3 regions of the Chryseobacillus diguaensis genome follow, and region 1 is predicted to be linked to each of the others. Evidence: riboswitches for the same ligand, from Rfam matches in the RefSeq annotation. Region 1 holds a riboswitch; each other region holds the start of a gene.
What was found. A riboswitch is a leader RNA that binds a small molecule or an ion and turns the genes downstream of it on or off. The one in region 1 is predicted to bind cyclic di-GMP.
Positions count from the first base shown of each region.

Region 1 (5,674 bases):
GGGCAGGAGCGGGATGTTCACATCTATAATATGTCCACAAAAAATACGGTTGAAGAACATATTCTAAAGCTTCTATATGAAAAAATTAATCTTTTCGAAAAAGTAGTTGGAGAGCTGGATGAAATTTTAACTAAGCTCGAAATTGGCAATTTTGAAGATCACATTCAGGACATCTTTTTCCATTCTTCCTCAGAAGGAGAAATGAAAATAAAAATGGATAATTTGACCTCCATCCTCTCTTTTGGAGAAGAAGAATTACAAACAAAAAAAGCAGCAGGACAAAGAGAATAGGAGAGATTAGAGAATGAAACAGCAGGAAATTCATAGCTTGCTTCAACGTTTTTTTATCGCCAACTCATGTGAAATACTGGAAAATGCTGCAGGGTTCATGAATGTACAATTAACCATTGAAATGGATAAGGAATTAATGAACAGGCCTTTTTATTGGCACTATCTTGAAAAAACCGGAGGCATACCGAACCCAATGCCGCTTACCCTTATCACTGACAAGGAAAAAACCGACAGCAGCATTAAGGGTGAGTTTATTCATTTTGGCTCCCCGCGCCTGCACCAAATTTTCCAGGCAAATCAAAAGCTGGGCGGATTTATTCGATTATATGAACAAACGAAACCGTCCAGCGGAAACACTCCTCTGCACCCATGGCTTGGAGTCAATGTCCAAGTATCCTACCAATGTGATATGAAAAAGGATGTTTTATATTCAATCGGACTTCACTTAATCAGCGGAGCCATGTCAGAGCAATTTCAAGATAAACTGGAAAGACTCGAACTGACGCCAAAAATTCCTGATCTCTGCTTTACCATGTCCCCGATTATTCGTCCGCAAAGCGGTCTGAACCGGATATACAATTTTATACAGGAAAAAGTCGAAAAAGAAGATCATGGCTGGGCAGATGATGCAAGGCAAAGATGGAATGCAGATCTTATGCTTTTAAATCACTTTTACGAGAATCTCGACGAAAAACCTGATGCTTATCATCTCGAAAAAGAAGCCTTGCGTGATCTATATGAACCAAAAATTACAATCTCAATAAAAAATGGCGGGATATTTTACCTAAGTCCTGAATTCGCACACTAAAATAGGATGATAGATAGATTTTTCAAATAAGGCTTAAACTCCCGTTTTCGACTAATTATCCAAAAATTTATTAGAAAAAAGTGATGTTCCATAAGCCGTTAGCAGGTTTTATAGTGACAAATTGATTAATTTTGTAAAATTTTATTTTGTCGACACAATTCAGCATACTTTCTATAAATGCAAATTTATACTAATAGTACAAAGGTTGATACATACATAAATGACAAAAGTTGTATTAAAATGGATTTTTATGGTATTAATCTTTCAGATAAAGGCAAACTTGCTGAAAAGCAAGGACGCAAAGTCACGGGTCTACCATTGCATATGGATGCAATCAGGATAGCCGGACTGCCTGACTATGTATTTTGGGAGGGTAAATGGGGATGGCTGAAAATATGTGGGATGCAGAACCTTTGGACCAGGAGTGGAAAGAATTAATCTTATCCGCTTTGGATATGGGAATTACTTCTGAAGAAATTCGAAATTATCTCAGTTCTTTTTCAAAAAACAGTGTGAAACTACCCGAGTTGTCGAAATAATTTTGTCGATTTTCGTTCTTTTTATAGAAAAATCCCCTTCTCTATATGCTATAATATCTACGGGAAGGTGATTATATGATAGGCCAGCGCATTCGCAAATATCGAAAAGAAAAAAATCTTTCATTATCCGAACTAGCAGACCGAGCAGGAGTCGCAAAGTCATATTTAAGCTCTATTGAACGAAATCTCCAATCTAATCCCTCTGTCCAGTTCCTGGACAAAATTTCTTCTGTGCTTGGCGTCTCTGTTAACACCCTTCTTAACGAAGAAGACGACGACAGCACTTACTCAAGCCAACTGGATTCAGAATGGGCTACACTCGTCAGAGAGGCTATGCAGTCTGGTGTAACCAAGGACCAGTTTAAAGAATTTCTTGAATTTAATAAATGGCGTTTTGATCAATCCAAAAAATAGACGGCTTCTAGAGGCCGTTTTTTCTTTTACCATTTACCTTACTGCATCATAAATCCATAATGTATGGAGTCCAAGCGTTAATGTATATAAAATGCACGCAGCAGATGTCACCCATTTTAAAAAGGTAGTCATCATAAGAGGAACTTTGATAACTAGACCAACCAAAATAAATGAAATCAAAAGCTTAACTGCCACAAAAAGAAACGGGTTCACTTCATATAGTGTATTCATAATCGGATTAAGTTCTTGAATAAAGCCAAGCCTTAGCCCGCTCAATGTTGCACACATATCTAGAATGTTCACCAATGCAAGGTAAAGAAAAGCCTTTTTCATATGGCAGCACCTCCTTCAGACTAACCTCTCGTTGTTACCTTAATATCCCCTTTTGGCTAAAAGAAAACCTTGTAAAATGAAACAATAGGCTGGGACCCACCCCGCCTATTGTATAAGTATTATTTTGCTTCCCCATCTCCTCAAAAAAACGCACTCTCCAATAAGAATGCGTGTTAATGGTTCACTACTTTAGCTTCAGCTGGTGCAAGTTCACGAACATCTTTGCTTTCTTTTTGCTTTACTTCATCTGGCAGCTTCATAAATCTCATTAAAATAGCACCGGTAAAGTATAGCATAGCAAATATCCAAATTACCCCTTCAGCGCCAATGCTATTGATGAACAAACCAACAACAGCGGGTGCGATGAAGTAGGACATACCGGCTCCAAAGCTTACAATCGCCATTGCTGAGCCTTTTTGGTCCGGTGCTAGAGCAGTTACAAGGGCGGAAAGCGGTACGAAACCGCAGAGAACGATTCCAAAGATGATTGCCGCCAGAGTCATAACATAGAAATTATGGCCAACAACATGCGGTGTATAAAAAAATACCAATATCATGACACCACAGCCAACGCTGCCAAGCCACATGATCGTTTTCTGCCATCCTAACCATCTGTCACTGATGTATGGGATGACCAGATTAAAGGCAATGTTTGCCAACCAAAAAGTTCCCCAAATTTGAAGCCATTCTGCAGTCGTATATTTGTACTCGGAAGCCAAATAAACAGGAAAAAAGATAGGAAGGGCTCCTACACCGACTGAATTGATGATACGAACCAGTCCGCCTATTGCCACTTTTGGTTTTTCAATGCAGATCGTAAATCCGCTAAGTAAACTCTTGATTTTTTCCTTTGCGTCGCCCGTGTTCTCAATGACTTTATCATTGCCGACAATTAAAAGTCCAGCAATTCCCCCAACCAGGACCCAGATAACAGCACTCCACAAGAGTCCCATATACCCAATTCGGTCAGTCATGAAAGCCGGGAAGTAACTTCCAACGACGTAAAGCCCGCCGCTCCATGCAGCCCAGAAAAGGCCTACTGCTGTAGCCATAATGCGTTGAGGGCTTCGATAGGTTACCCAAACTAAAAAAGAATAACAAAAGAAAGGATAGCCAATTCCGCGAAGTGCATAAGTTGGCAGCATCGCAGCAAAATTATGCGGTTTTAAACCCAGTTCAATGAAAAGGATTTGGCCGGCCAGCCAGGTTATCATCCCGATAACCATAACCTTTCTTGGTCCCCATATTTCAGTAAGCACTCCTGAAAAATAGGCAGCGACCGCCAGAACAGCACCATACGCTGTAAAAAGAGTTGCTGCCTGTTGAACAGTCAATCCCTGTTCAATTAAATAAGGAGACAGCCAGGCATGTTCTAATCCGTCCCCAGCCATAAAGATAAGGATTGCGACAAAGCCCCAGACCATTTTAGCCGGAAGGCCTCCCTTAGGTTCCTGTTTTGGAATCGCATTCATTTTTATCACCTCGAAATCATATTTTTACTCATGGCACCTGCAGGGTTTCTTATTCTAATATCAATAATCTGGAACAGCGGATGTTGACTTTGTAACGCCGCATAGCTTGTTCCAAATCGGCGAAAGTTCTTTTATAAAGGCCGCTGCTTAGGGGCAGCAGCCTTTACCCTTTTCCCTATTACTTTGGAATGTTGATCCAAGCTTCTTTTTCCGCTGATTCAAGAATCGCATCAGCAATAAGCTCGATACGGTATCCGTCCTGGAAGTTTGGTGAAAATTGTGTACCTTCTGAAATCGCTTTAAAGAAATCATGGGTTTCAATAATTTTTGTTTCCCCATAACCAATACCTAAAGCAGGGATTGGCCATAAAGCTTCTCCATACGGAGTCGCCGGACCGGAATAAACGGTTCTGAAGCCCTTCGCATCACTTGGATCGTCAGCGAAGCAAACTTGCAGTTCATCACGGCGTTCATAGTTGAAGTATAAAGAACCTTTTTCGCCATGGATTTCAAATGTCAGGAAGTTATTGCGCCCCCATGCATTACGGGTTGCTTCAATGGTTCCAATTGCACCATTGTCAAATTTCACCATTGTAATGAACTCATCATCTACATCGACTGTTTCTTTCGGAATATTCGCGTCACTGCTTTTCACTGTACCAAGCTTGTCAATCCCGCCAGTTTGGATTGGGCGTTCTGGAATCCAGGTTTTTGTAATGGCATTAACATCTGTAATTTCGCCAACCAGATAACGTGCATAGTCAACAACATGTGTTCCTATATCACCTAAAGCACCTGAACCGGCGATTTTCTTTTGGAAACGCCATGATAAAGGAGAGTTTGGGTCAGCGGACCAGTCTTGCAGATACGTTCCGCGAAAACTTAGGATTTTACCGATTCTTCCTTCTTCAATATACTTCTTGGCAAGGGCAACAGCCGGAGTTCTTCTGTAATTGAAAGCAACCGCATGGGTTACCCCGGCAGCTTGAACAGCCTCTAACATAGTCTTGGCCTCTTCAGCACCTAGCGCCAAAGGCTTTTCGGAGATAATATGCTTGCCTGCTTTTGCCGCAGCAATTGCAATTTCAGCATGTGTATTGTTTGGTGTCACAATATCAATAACATCGATTTCCGGATCGTTTACTACCGCTCTCCAATCGGTAGAATAGTGTTCAAACCCTAATCTTAAGGCTGCATCTTTGGCCAACTCTTCTTTGACATCCACTACTGTGTGGCGGTGCGGGATAGCCGGAGCCGGCCAAAAGAACATTGGCATTGCTGAATATGCAAGTGAATGGGCCTTTCCCATGAATCCTCCGCCGATCATACCTACGTTTAATTTTTTCATTTATGTTTTCCTCCTATTAAATAAGTATTTTTCCTAACTGCTTTTAAAAGGCTTTCAAAAAAGTCATCATGCATTATTTCTCAAAATTTGATAAAAACTTACGGCTTATTTCTGCACCTTTTTTGGGATCGGCATAGCTATCCAATTCCACCGTAATCCAATCATCATAATGAATGCCGTTTAACAGCTTCACCATTTCATCGAACTTTTGGTGCCCTTCGCCTAAGGGCAAAAATTCTCCATTCGCATAATCTTTAAAGTGAACATATTTGATTCGATCCGCAAACTTCCTGATCACTACTACCGGATCACCGCCCCCTGCTTCAATATGAGCTGTATCCGGACAAAGATTAATATTTGTCAGGGCCATGAGCTTGTCCAGCTGATCAGGAGCTTCAACGTTTGTTCCCAAGTGCGGATGGTAGCTTGGTATAAGCTGATACTTTTCTGCGATAGCGGCCACTTTATC
Region 1 covers NZ_JBMKNV010000009.1:65,959-71,632, forward strand. The annotation lists gene ACOT8F_RS14475 (DEAD/DEAH box helicase) at 1-291, shown strand, start outside; gene ACOT8F_RS14480 (YqhG family protein) at 305-1,099, shown strand; cyclic di-GMP riboswitch class I at 1,363-1,455, shown strand; gene ACOT8F_RS14485 (anti-repressor SinI family protein) at 1,483-1,638, shown strand; gene ACOT8F_RS14490 (helix-turn-helix domain-containing protein) at 1,714-2,052, shown strand; gene ACOT8F_RS14495 (DUF5658 family protein) at 2,086-2,385, opposite strand; gene ACOT8F_RS14500 (MFS transporter) at 2,559-3,857, opposite strand; gene ACOT8F_RS14505 (levoglucosan dehydrogenase) at 4,036-5,205, opposite strand; gene ACOT8F_RS14510 (sugar phosphate isomerase/epimerase family protein) at 5,279-5,674, opposite strand, start outside.

Region 2 (5,674 bases), on a different contig from region 1:
AAAATACATGGAGTTATTGAATTTAGCAAAGCCTTCAACCTGTCCAAGTCCGCTGAACATAGCCGAAGAATCGGTCTTCGGATCATAAACGCCAAGCTTTCCTGCGATAAAACCGGAGGAATAAATGCTGCCGTTTACTCCATTGCCGACACGGTAAATCTCAACAGACTGTGACGGCAATTTTAAATCTCTGCCCGTGAAACGGTTCTGCAAAATATTATAATTGTAGAACCTTCCTCCATTGCCCGCCAGCCCTACAACGGAAGGCTGACCGTTAATGCTCACAATATCCATAGACACGGCGCTTGCTCCGTAAAAATTAGACTCAACTTGATTAGAAGTGCCAGTTCGATAGTCAAATTGATAAAGCCTGCTGTTATACCCATAAAAAACGGAGTCCTGGTTCCAGACATTCGAGATGCCCCTTGAATCAGCATTCAGCGTATAATCCAATTTGCCTGATTCTGTATCAATATCAAGAAGAATTGGTTTTCCTTCTATTTTTGCGAAAAGCTTGCCTCCCGTAAGATCGAGATCATATACGGAAGCATATTTTTTATACTCGTCAGGTAAAATATCGGTTTTAACACCTGTATTCAAATCCCATTTAATGAGAGAAGCAGGAGAACCGACTCCTACATAAAGAACATTTTTCTCCTCATCATAGACCACACTTCTTGCATATTGTTTACCAGGCACAACCTGTCCGAGGGATTTAAAGTCATTGGTTTTTTCATCATATGTAAATACGCGTCCTCCATAAGATGTAACACCAAATAAACGATTGTTCTTTGTGTCGTACGTCATATCCCAAATCGTTGAATCGTTGTTTTCTGTAGCTTTACCGATATCCTTTATTTCTTTGCTTTCAGGATTATAGTGGTAGACATGTTCATTAGGTGTGGAGCCGATCCAAACAGTATGATCAGGTGCGATCTCAATAGACCAGGCAGCTTTTGCCCCTTCTAATTCCTTCATATCGAGTATTTGCTGTGATTGAAGATCCATGACGACAAGTTTAGCTGGTTCTCCCTGAAGCAAGGCATAATAAATCGGCTGTCCATAAGCATTAACGCCGGCTTTTCCCTTAATAACATTTACATATTGAACCTGGGGTCCAAGATTCTCAAAGGGTCCCTCTTGAGCAAGGGCAGGATAGGATAGAACAAAGCCGAGGACAATAGCTGCAAGAAGTACACGAAGAAATTTCAAAATAAATAGCCTCCAAAACCTTTATATATTGTATATTCTACCAAAGTATATAATTTATGTCATAAGTATCAGGAAAAAAGTTGAAATAAATTGCCGAAACCTGACATTTTAGATCTACTGTAATATTTACCAAAGAACGTAAAAATGGAACGGCTTTGCCTTTAAAAAGAAAAACCTTCCATAATTGATGGAAGGTTCTCTCTATTTGATTTGAAAGGGGAAAACATTTTTTGAAATATTTTGTGTTAGCTGCTAACTTCATAATAGACCATCTATCACAAAATATCTCGGGTCTTTCGAACTAATATTAACATAAATTATTCCTTTTTTGTTAAAAAACTTTTAACTTTTTAAAAAATATTTGTCAATAGGCGTCAAAATTCGACACAACTTCTTATGGACCCAATTTGTGGTAAAATTGATTCGGATGGCACACTTAGGAGGTGGGATTTTTTGAATTGGCGTTTGGATAGATTATTGCGGTTTTCGGATAGATTTTTGTAATATTTGGATAGATTTTCACAGTTTTTAGATAGATTCTCCCCTTATATGGATAGATTTTCCTCATTTTTAAATAGATTCCTTCAAAATTCTCAATTAGGAGTGATTCTTTGATCATTAAACCTCGAAATATACCCCTGCACATTCAACAACTGGAGGCATTATTAAGACGATTGCCTGAATCCCATCCGAAACGCTCTTTCATTCAAGAAGATTACCTGAAAAATATGGCCGGTTACCGAGGAGAACAGTCTGTTGATTATTATTTCACATATCTGGACAAGGATAAATACTATATTTTGCATGATCTCCGCTTGTCAGATGATACGCATTTCTTTTAAATCGATACACTGATTCTTTCTCCATCCAACTTCTTTATCATTGAAGTAAAAAACATATCGGGGAAATTATATTTTGACGGTGATTTTCATCAGCTGATTCGAAAAACCGGAGAAAAAGAAGAAGCATTTCCGGACCCCCTCCTTCAAATTAAACGGCAGCAATCCCATCTGGTCAATTGGTTCATAAACCGCAAATTCCCTCTCCCTCCAATTCAAACTCTTGTTGTTATCAGCAATCCCTCAACGATTATAGAAAACCATCAAAAAAACTCCTATCTTAAGAAAAAAGTTTGCCAAGCAGCAAACGTGCTAAACAAAATAGATGATCTAGAAAAACAAAACAAATCGGAGTTATTCACTAAAAAAGAATTGCTAAAGATTTCAAAAAGATTGGTAAAAGAATACACACCTCTTTCGAGAAACCTTCTTGAACTATATAAAATAGATCCAACTGAGATAAGGAAGGGTGTCCACTGTCCCTCTTGCTATCAGCTTCCTATGGTGAGGCAACGAGGGCACTGGTTTTGTTCTAACTGTATCTCCCAATCAAAAGATGCCTATATCAACTCAGTTAAGGATTATTTCCTCCTCATCAAACCTTTCATTACAAACGGAGAATTCCGAACATTCCTTACCCTTCCATCAATCTCGCTTGCCACCAAATTATTATCCTCAATGAACCTGCCTGCCTCAGGATCAACGAGAGATCGTGTTTACCACATGCAATAAATAAGAAAGCCATTCCGATTAATTGGAATGGCCTTCTTTCTATTTATTAAGATTTTTTATTTGTTTTACGACAACTTCCTGAAGATACTCTGCTTTTTTAGAAAGCACTTTGAAGTCCAACTGTTTAGCAGCTTTTTTCTCCAATGCTTGTATTTCTTTTTTCACAGCTTGAATTTGCTTGTTTATTTCTTTTAGTTTTGCAATAGTCACCTGAGTATCTGTTGCATTGACTGTTTCTGACTTAGTTGATACTGACAAGGACTCTTGAGGATTAGCTGGAAGAGATGATTGGTCATCAGCACTAGGTGTTTCCTGCTCAGCAGGAGTAACCGGTGTCACTTGGTCATCTGTTCCCTTTGCATCACCAGTATTTGCTTGATCTGCTGGTGGCTGGGCAGGCTGTTCCGGTTTATATTCCTTATGACGAGAGTCCTTCATAATCGTTTTCAATTCTTTCTCTATGCCGCTTAACTTTTTATTGAGATCAGCGGCCTTCTTTTTCAGTTCTTGAATTTCTGATTTAGTGAGCTTTTTTGGGTGTCCTTTTTTCGCAGAGTTTTACATTTTGACCACTTTTACTGTTTTGACGTGTTTAGCCTCTTTAGCTTGAACATTACTCATCGGAGAGAGTACAACGATTGCTGAAAGTGAAGCAGCTAAAACCTTTTTGAACATTACCAATTCCTCCTAGAAAATATTTTATAGGTAATGGCAGCTGGCTGGCATAGTCATTACATTAGCCCCTATAGCTTTGTGTCAGCTGGTTTCCCAGCCTTTACCCTGGTTCAAATTATACATTGATTTCCAAAAGAGTATATATTTTTTTGGTTCTTTTTACACATTTATATATTTTTTTACATTTAATTAATAGTCACAATCTATAATTTTCAACAAAACGTGCCGATATTACTAGTGAATTCAAAAACTATTTTACTATTTATATAAGGAGAGAGGATGCATGAGAAAGAAAAATATGCTCTTGGTAAGCTCGATTCTTTCAATTGGTCTCGTTTTGGGAGGCATCCCCCATCAAAATCAGGCAAGTGCAAAAAGCATTCAGAAAAAGGAAGTACTTGTAGTCTATAAAAATGCGAAGGGAAAGCAGGATGCTATCAAAAGCAGCGAGAAGATCAAGCATCAGTTTAAAGCTCTTCCTGCAGTATCCGTAACAGCTGATACTGCCAATATTCAAAAGCTTGAAAATAATCCAGATATCGCTTCTGTAGAAACGAAATATTGTGTTTCACACAGCGGCTTTGAAAAAGTCATATAATACGAAAGCTGTGTCAAAGGAAGAATCATGGTGGGATACGAAAGCAGTCAATGCTCCCCTCATTTGGAATAAAGGATATACCGGCAAAGGAACGAAGGTAGCAGTAATCGATTCGGGAATCGGACCGCATTCCGATCTTAATGTAGCTGGCGGGATTTCAACTGTCGATTACACGACATCCTATAAAGATGATAACGGGCACGGAACACATGTTGCAGGAATTATTGCTGCCAGGCATAATGGCATCGGAACCGTGGGAGTCGCACCTGACGCCGAGCTTTATGCCGTAAAAGCCATGGATCAGGATGGCAATGGAACACTTGAAAGCATTTTAAAGGGCATTGACTGGGCAATTCAAAATCATATGAACATCATTAATATGAGCTTTGGAACAAAAGACGACTCGAAGCTTCTTCATGAAGCAGTTGACAGTGCCTTCAAAAAAGGAATTTTGGTTGTTGCGGCTGCCGGTAATGAAGGAAATGCCGCTGGAACAGGTAATACAATGGACTACCCTGCATTATATGACAGTGTTATTGCTGTTTCAGCTGTTGACCAGAAATATACGAGAGGTAGCTTTTCCTCGACAGGAAGCAAGGTAGAATTTGCCGCTCCAGGAGTTGATATTCCAAGTACTTACTTAAACAATCAATATGCTTATTTAAGCGGTACTTCTATGGCAACACCGCATATTACCGGTATGCTTGCCGTGTTGAAACAGCATTATCCATTAAAAACGAATGCAGAACTGCGCCAGCTGCTGCAAAGCTACACAACAGATTTAGGCACTGCAGGAAGAGATTCCATATATGGATATGGATTTGCCCGGTTTAGCCAGGAATTATCGGCCCCACCTGTAAGTCAAAAGCCATTAAGTAAACTAGATCTCGCTAAGAAATTAACATCAATAGCGGAAAATACTCTTTCTAAAACAGACATAAACGCAGCCCAGCAGGCAGTGAATCAGTTACCTCGGGGATATGACAAAAATGCTATGCAATATAAATTGAATGTTCTTAAGTACTTTTAGGATTAACGAGAGAATAAGCAGGTACCGTTAAATGAAACCCTCCATGACCCGTACATGGAGGGTTTTGCTTTGTAAATAAACCGATATGTTTAACAGCTATTCATAAAGGAAATCTATCTATATAAAAATCAGATTGAGGTGGAGATATGAAAAGCAAATTAATAGCAGGAGCGCTTGGAATTATAGCCGGAGGGTTAGGACTCCATAAATTCTATCTGGGCAAACCCGGCAAAGGTATTCTTTATCTTTTATTTTGCTGGACCGGAATTCCAGAGATTATCGGATTTATTGAAGGGATTTTTTATCTTATTAGCAGTAAGGAAAAATTCGACAGCAAATATAACCATGCAATAGCTTAAGCTAAAAAGAGCCATGACAATACCTTAATTGTCATGGCTCTTTCTAGTTAACTACTATTTTAAGTTTATTTCGTTTGATGCATTTATACTAATTTATTCTTTCTTTACTAATATCTACTTTTAAGTTAATTTATGGTTTATAAAATGAAAGCCTCTTTACGTTTTAGAATGTAATAAATCCAATGGAGTAGTTTATTCATACAAGCTACCATTACAACCTTATGTGGCT
Region 2 covers NZ_JBMKNV010000004.1:226,439-232,112, forward strand. The annotation lists gene ACOT8F_RS08430 (ligand-binding sensor domain-containing protein) at 1-1,212, opposite strand, end outside; gene ACOT8F_RS08435 (hypothetical protein) at 1,824-2,054, shown strand; gene ACOT8F_RS08440 (nuclease-related domain-containing protein) at 2,067-2,783, shown strand; gene ACOT8F_RS08445 (hypothetical protein) at 2,823-3,233, opposite strand; cyclic di-GMP riboswitch class I at 3,491-3,573, opposite strand; gene ACOT8F_RS08450 (protease inhibitor I9 family protein) at 3,742-4,056, shown strand; gene ACOT8F_RS08455 (S8 family peptidase) at 4,040-5,086, shown strand; gene ACOT8F_RS08460 (TM2 domain-containing protein) at 5,233-5,445, shown strand; partial or broken gene ACOT8F_RS20960 (IS110 family transposase) at 5,583-5,674, opposite strand, start outside.
Region 2: linked by a shared signal. The riboswitch ahead of ACOT8F_RS08445 (hypothetical protein) and the one ahead of ACOT8F_RS14485 (anti-repressor SinI family protein) in region 1 are both predicted to bind cyclic di-GMP.

Region 3 (5,674 bases), on a different contig from region 1:
TTTGCACGCAACCAGAAAAGAGCACATTCCCTGTGCTCTTTTCTGTTGCATTTTTATGGAAGTGCAAATTTCATTTAGGCTCAAAAGGTAAATCATATTTGTGCTGACACTGCTTTCGCTGTATTTGAATAAATAAAAAAACGTCCCTAAATAAAAGAAGAGCCGGGTTCAAACTTCTCTTTTTTTCATGCGGTTTTACGGGAATAAAAGGCCCGTGTCCATAGAAAAATAGCATTTCCAATCAGTAAAATAGAAAATTCCTGCCCTGTTTTTTCTTTTGTTATCCAGAGTCATACAAGGACCAAATTAGCAAGGCAGCTGGTGAAAAAAAATATACGTATTTTTGGCGGCTTTTTCATAAGCTAATTCAACCAGGGAAATATTCATCGCTTTTCTTTTATTCTTGAATCTTTACATCTAATAAATTTCAATCCAATAGATAGAGGAAGTTCTTGGAATTAGGTCATTCCGCACATTAAATAAGCTTATATATTACTATAAAATTAGTAATGAATACGCTTGCATATAAAAGTGAGGGGGAATACACAAATGATGAAATATTTGCAAAGAATGGGCCGCTCCTTGATGCTGCCAGTTGCAGTTTTGCCTGCAGCTGCCATTCTTATGGGGATCGGGTATTGGATTGACCCTGCAGGGTGGGGTGCAGACAGTCCGATTGCCGCTTTCCTGATTGGAGCCGGCAAATCGATATTGGACAATATAGCTATTTTGTTCGCAGTAGGGATTGCGCTTGGGATGTCGAAGGAAAGAGACGGGGCATCTGCAATAAGCGGTCTTGTGGCTTATTTGGTTATCACCACGCTTCTTTCTGCCAATTCTGTTGCTTTGCTGCAGGGAATTGATGCTGCGAAAGTAAATCCGGCCTTTATAAAAATTCAAAACCCGTTTATTGGTATCATTTCAGGATTGGTTGCCTCTGTCATGTACAATCGATTCAGTCACGTTAAATTGATTGATGCCTTAGCTTTTTTCAGCGGAAAACGGCTCGCTCCAATCATGTCGGCAGCTACTATGCTTGTTGTTTCTCTTGTGTTTCTTTTCGTGTGGCCAGTTGTCTATTCAGCTCTTGTATCATTCGGAACATCAATAAGCAGCCTTGGCTTTGTCGGAGCTGGCCTGTATGGCTTCTTCAACCGGCTGCTTATCCCGCTTGGACTTCACCATGCCTTAAATGCGGTATTCTGGTTTGATGTTGCAGGAATCAATGATATCGGGAATTTCTGGTCAGGCAAAGGGACAAAGGGTGTTACAGGAATGTATCAGGCTGGCTTCTTCCCAGTAATGATGTTCGGTTTGCCGGCTGCAGCGCTAGCCATGTATCATACAGCTAAAACGCATCGAAAAAAAGAAGTCGCTTCCTTAATGCTTGCAGCAGGAGTTGCTGCCTTTTTCACAGGAGTAACAGAACCGATTGAGTTTGCTTTTATGTTTGTCGCACCGGCACTATTTCTCGTTCATGCCGTTCTTACAGGTCTTTCTCTTGCCATTGCTGCTTTGTTTCACTGGACAGCAGGCTTTGGTTTTAGCGCAGGACTGATTGACTTTGTTTTAAGCTCAAAGCTGCCATTAGCAAACATGCCTTACATGCTGCTGATCCAAGGTCTTGTGTTTGCAGTGATCTACTACTCTATTTTCAGGTTCATGATTGCAAAATTCAACTTGATGACACCGGGAAGAGAAGACGAAACCATTGAAAAAGGCGAGGGAATTATGGCGGGCAAAGAAATAGCAGCTGCCAGCCTTACTAATAAAAATAAGCAATTTTCGGCCATGGCCGCTAAAATCTACGAAGGTTTGGGCGGAGATGAAAACGTAACGTCTGTTGACAACTGTGTGACCCGTTTAAGAATCGAAGTGAAGGATATGAATGCCGTTGATCAGCAAAAGATTAAATCAACAGGTGTCCCGGGTATTAACATCGTTGGGCCGCAGAGCATTCAAGTAATCGTTGGAACTTCTGTTCAATTTGTGGCAGATGAAATCATCAGCATACGGAATCAATCTTAAAGGCTCTTTCTTAAACTTTATTGCTTTGTTATCCATATAGCTCCATTCAGAGCAGGAAACCGTTTTGGTTTCCTGCTTTTATTTGGTCTATTAGTGATGGCGGGGACCCATTTCATTTTTACCTGGATTATGAAATGCAGCACTGCTTTTTAACGAAAGGCATTCAAATCCATTACTGTGATGAAGTTCTTACTCATTTCAGACTGAACGAACAGCTAGGAACAAAACGGGGCACGAAAGCTATTGAAACCTATTACCGTCCGTTACTCGCCAAATACATTGTGACAGAACTTAACTGCAAAAGAATCAAGGGTAAAGAAAAGGACTGATCTGAAGAGGCCGGTTCTTCTAAAGGCGAAGAACTATTCTCATTTGGCTAATCATATGAGATCATTCTGTGTTTATCATTTTAAAGTTGCGGGTATTTAGGTTAAAAAGAACTATTAAATATTTTAAAAATAGGCCTATTGATCTATAAGGGAGTCTGTTATATAATTGAAAAAAATGACAATTGAAAAAGGCAAATCCGTTGAAAAACGGAGACGCAAAGCTAAAGGGGCTAAAGTCGAAGGATCATGCCAGCCAGCTACCGGTATAAGCACATTTAGACAGGCTAATCGGTGAAGATTGGCTCTTTTTATTTGAGTGAAAGCCACTTCGCTGGAATTGTGAACCTTAAAAAACTGCGAGGATAAGAGATGAAGTTAATCATCGGGATACTGTTAGGGATTCTTGTCACTATGATCGTCAATCGCATGATTTATAAAAGGCAAAAGAGGAGATTTGAAGACTTTGAACGGATTTTTCAGCTCGCTGAAAAGTCCAGAGATATTATTTATTATTGTGAGGTGGAGCCTGAACTGAAATATAAATACATCAGCCCTTCCCTTGACCTGGTTTTGGGAGAAGGGACGGTGAAGGAAGCCTATCACAACGCGCATTCAGCCTTTGGTCTTATTCATCCTCACGATTATGGTATTTTGCAAAATAAAATATCAGGGAAAATGGATTTTAATAAACCCATTATTCAGCGATAGAGAGATAATGAAGGTAATTATAAATGGTTTGAGGAATACACTAGTCCTGTATATGAAAATGGTCAATTAAAAGCTTTGCACGGAATTATCCGAAATATTAATAACCGAAAAGAATTAGAAAAAAACCTCATGCAGCGTATTTACCGTGATGGTCTTACAGGGGCTTATAACAGGGGAGCAGATGGAAAAGTACGACAAGCAAATAGACCTTCCAGTTTCAATCATTGTGCTGGATTTGGATGAGTTAAAAAAATGGAATGACACATTGGGACATGCAAAAGGTGATGCACTGATTAAGCAGACAGCAGCGATCTTAAATAGCTTTGCCAGTGATCGGTTGACCATTTCAAGAATTGGCGGCGATGAGTTCGTTTTGATCGGAGAAGCTTTTACGGAGAAAGATACTGAGGGCTTAATTCGAAACATTTTTGAACGTTTGGAAGCGAGTAACCAAGAAAATGGGACGAACCTATGCTTATCAGTAGGAAGTGCTGCAAGTCTGCGTTCGATCGGTTGTATGGACAGCTTGTTCAGAGAAGCAGATAAAAAGATGTATACGCACAAAAATAGCAAAAAATAGGATTGAAAGAATCCTGAGACAGTTTCAAGATTCTTCAATCTTTTTTTGTTACCTGAATTTATTTCAATTCTTAACTCAGTTTGCGCACTGAATCCAGCTCCAGCGCCTAGCCCGATCTGAAGTGCATGACGGGGCTGTTCAAGGCGCTTGGGCCTTTTTTACCCTTTCCTCATCAGCAATTGAAGAATGGCAAGCATAAAAAACGATATGCCAACAAGACACCCTGTCCACATCCAGGCGAGGTTCATGTTCCCTTCATCAAAAGCTAAATAAATCGCCGTTGAAGCTGTTTGTGTCTTACCGGGAATATTGCCGGCAAACATGATAGTTGCCCCAAATTCTCCTAGTGCTCTGGCAAAGCTGAGAATAGCCCCCGCAAGGAGTGGTTTAAGAGCAAGCGGTATGGAAATAAAGACAAGTAAATGAAATTTGCCTGCTCCGTCTACAAGGGCAGCATCCTCAATATCACTGTCAATCGACTCAAATCCCGCTTTTGCCGATTGGTACATCAGTGGAAAAGCCACTGCAGCGGAGGCAAGTACTGCGGCCCACCAAGTAAACACGACTGGCTGCCCGAATACCCATTCAATGACTTTCCCTGCAGCGCTATTGCGCCCTAAAAGAACTATTAACAGGAAACCGACAACGGTCGGCGGAAGTACGAGCGGCAGGAGAAAAAACGTTTCAAGCAGAATTTTCCCTTTGAATTTTTTGCCCGCCATCCATCTTCCAAAAATAAGACCCGCAGCAAATACTACCAGCCCTGCTGCCACAGCAATTTGCAGGGATAAAATGACAGGCGGCCAAAAGGCATCCATAACATTACCTCACTTCATTAAAACCATACTTTTTCAGCACTTTTTGAGCTGAATCTTTTTGAAGAAACTCATAGAATAACAGTGCTTCCTTAGGATGTTTGCTGTTTTTGACCATTCCAGCCGGATAGACAATGGGTGAGTGAGAAGCAGGTGCTGCCTCTTCAACAATCGTTACTTTCTTTGAGGTAAGGGCATCTGTTTTATAAACAAGTCCTGCATCAACACTTCCAGATTCCACATAGGCGAGAACCTGGCGAACATCTTTTGCGTATACTACTTTCTGCTGCAATTCGTTCCAAAGGTTCATGTGCTCCAATGTTTCTTTTCCGTATTTGCCTGCCGGTACAGAATTTGGAGTTCCAATAGAGAGGTTCTTTGCCTTTTTCAAGTCTTCAAATGAACGGATGGCTGTTTCATTTTTAGGAACGACGAGCACCACCTCATTCCCGGCTATGTCCTTTCTGTTTTTATTTTCTATGTATCCTTCTTGGACGAGCCTGTCCATTTTATCTTCCGCGGCGGACAAAAATAAGTCTGCAGGAGCCCCCTGGGATATTTGCTGCTGAAGAGTACCCGAGGCTCCAAAGTTGTAAAGAAGATTAATATCAGGATGTTCTTTTTCAAACTCCTGTTTCATCTCTTTTAGAGCATCCTGCAGACTGGCTGCTGCTGATATGGTCAGCTCAATCTTTTGGTGCGGGTTGCTTGCCTGTCCATTATTGCAGCCTGCGAGTGCAAGAAGAGCGATCGGAATTAATGCTAAAAATAGCTTCTTCATTTTAATGATCCTTTCCTATACAGATTAATTGTTTTCGATTTCATTATACCGAAAGTTCCTTCCGATTGGTCAAGCTGCAGCTGAAAGCATAGTGTACTGGCAGAAAACCTTCTTCATAATCCCTTTTGGGAAAAATCACGGAAAATGTTGACAAGCGATACAAGTATTTCTGATATAATAACGAAAATGGGTGGGTAAAGCCTTGTTTGCTCAAGCAAACGCTGTTTTTTTGCCATTGTAGTCAATTTAAAAAAAGTATAGGTTTCGGTACAAAAGAATCAGGGAAATATAATTATGTTTTGGGTATATAAGCATATTTTCGATATTATTTATATAGTTCTTTTGTCATGTATAATATAAATAGAAATGATATGATAAAGGAGAATTTAGTATGCAACAATCGAGACAGCTGCGAATCATTTTAATCACTACA
Region 3 covers NZ_JBMKNV010000010.1:73,714-79,387, forward strand. The annotation lists gene nagE (N-acetylglucosamine-specific PTS transporter subunit IIBC) at 550-2,028, shown strand; gene ACOT8F_RS15315 (hypothetical protein) at 2,163-2,357, shown strand; cyclic di-GMP riboswitch class I at 2,538-2,622, shown strand; gene ACOT8F_RS15320 (hypothetical protein) at 2,727-3,065, shown strand; gene ACOT8F_RS15325 (GGDEF domain-containing protein) at 3,247-3,645, shown strand; gene modB (molybdate ABC transporter permease subunit) at 3,804-4,463, opposite strand; gene modA (molybdate ABC transporter substrate-binding protein) at 4,468-5,241, opposite strand; gene ACOT8F_RS15340 (BMP family ABC transporter substrate-binding protein) at 5,633-5,674, shown strand, end outside.
Region 3: linked by a shared signal. The riboswitch ahead of ACOT8F_RS15320 (hypothetical protein) and the one ahead of ACOT8F_RS14485 (anti-repressor SinI family protein) in region 1 are both predicted to bind cyclic di-GMP.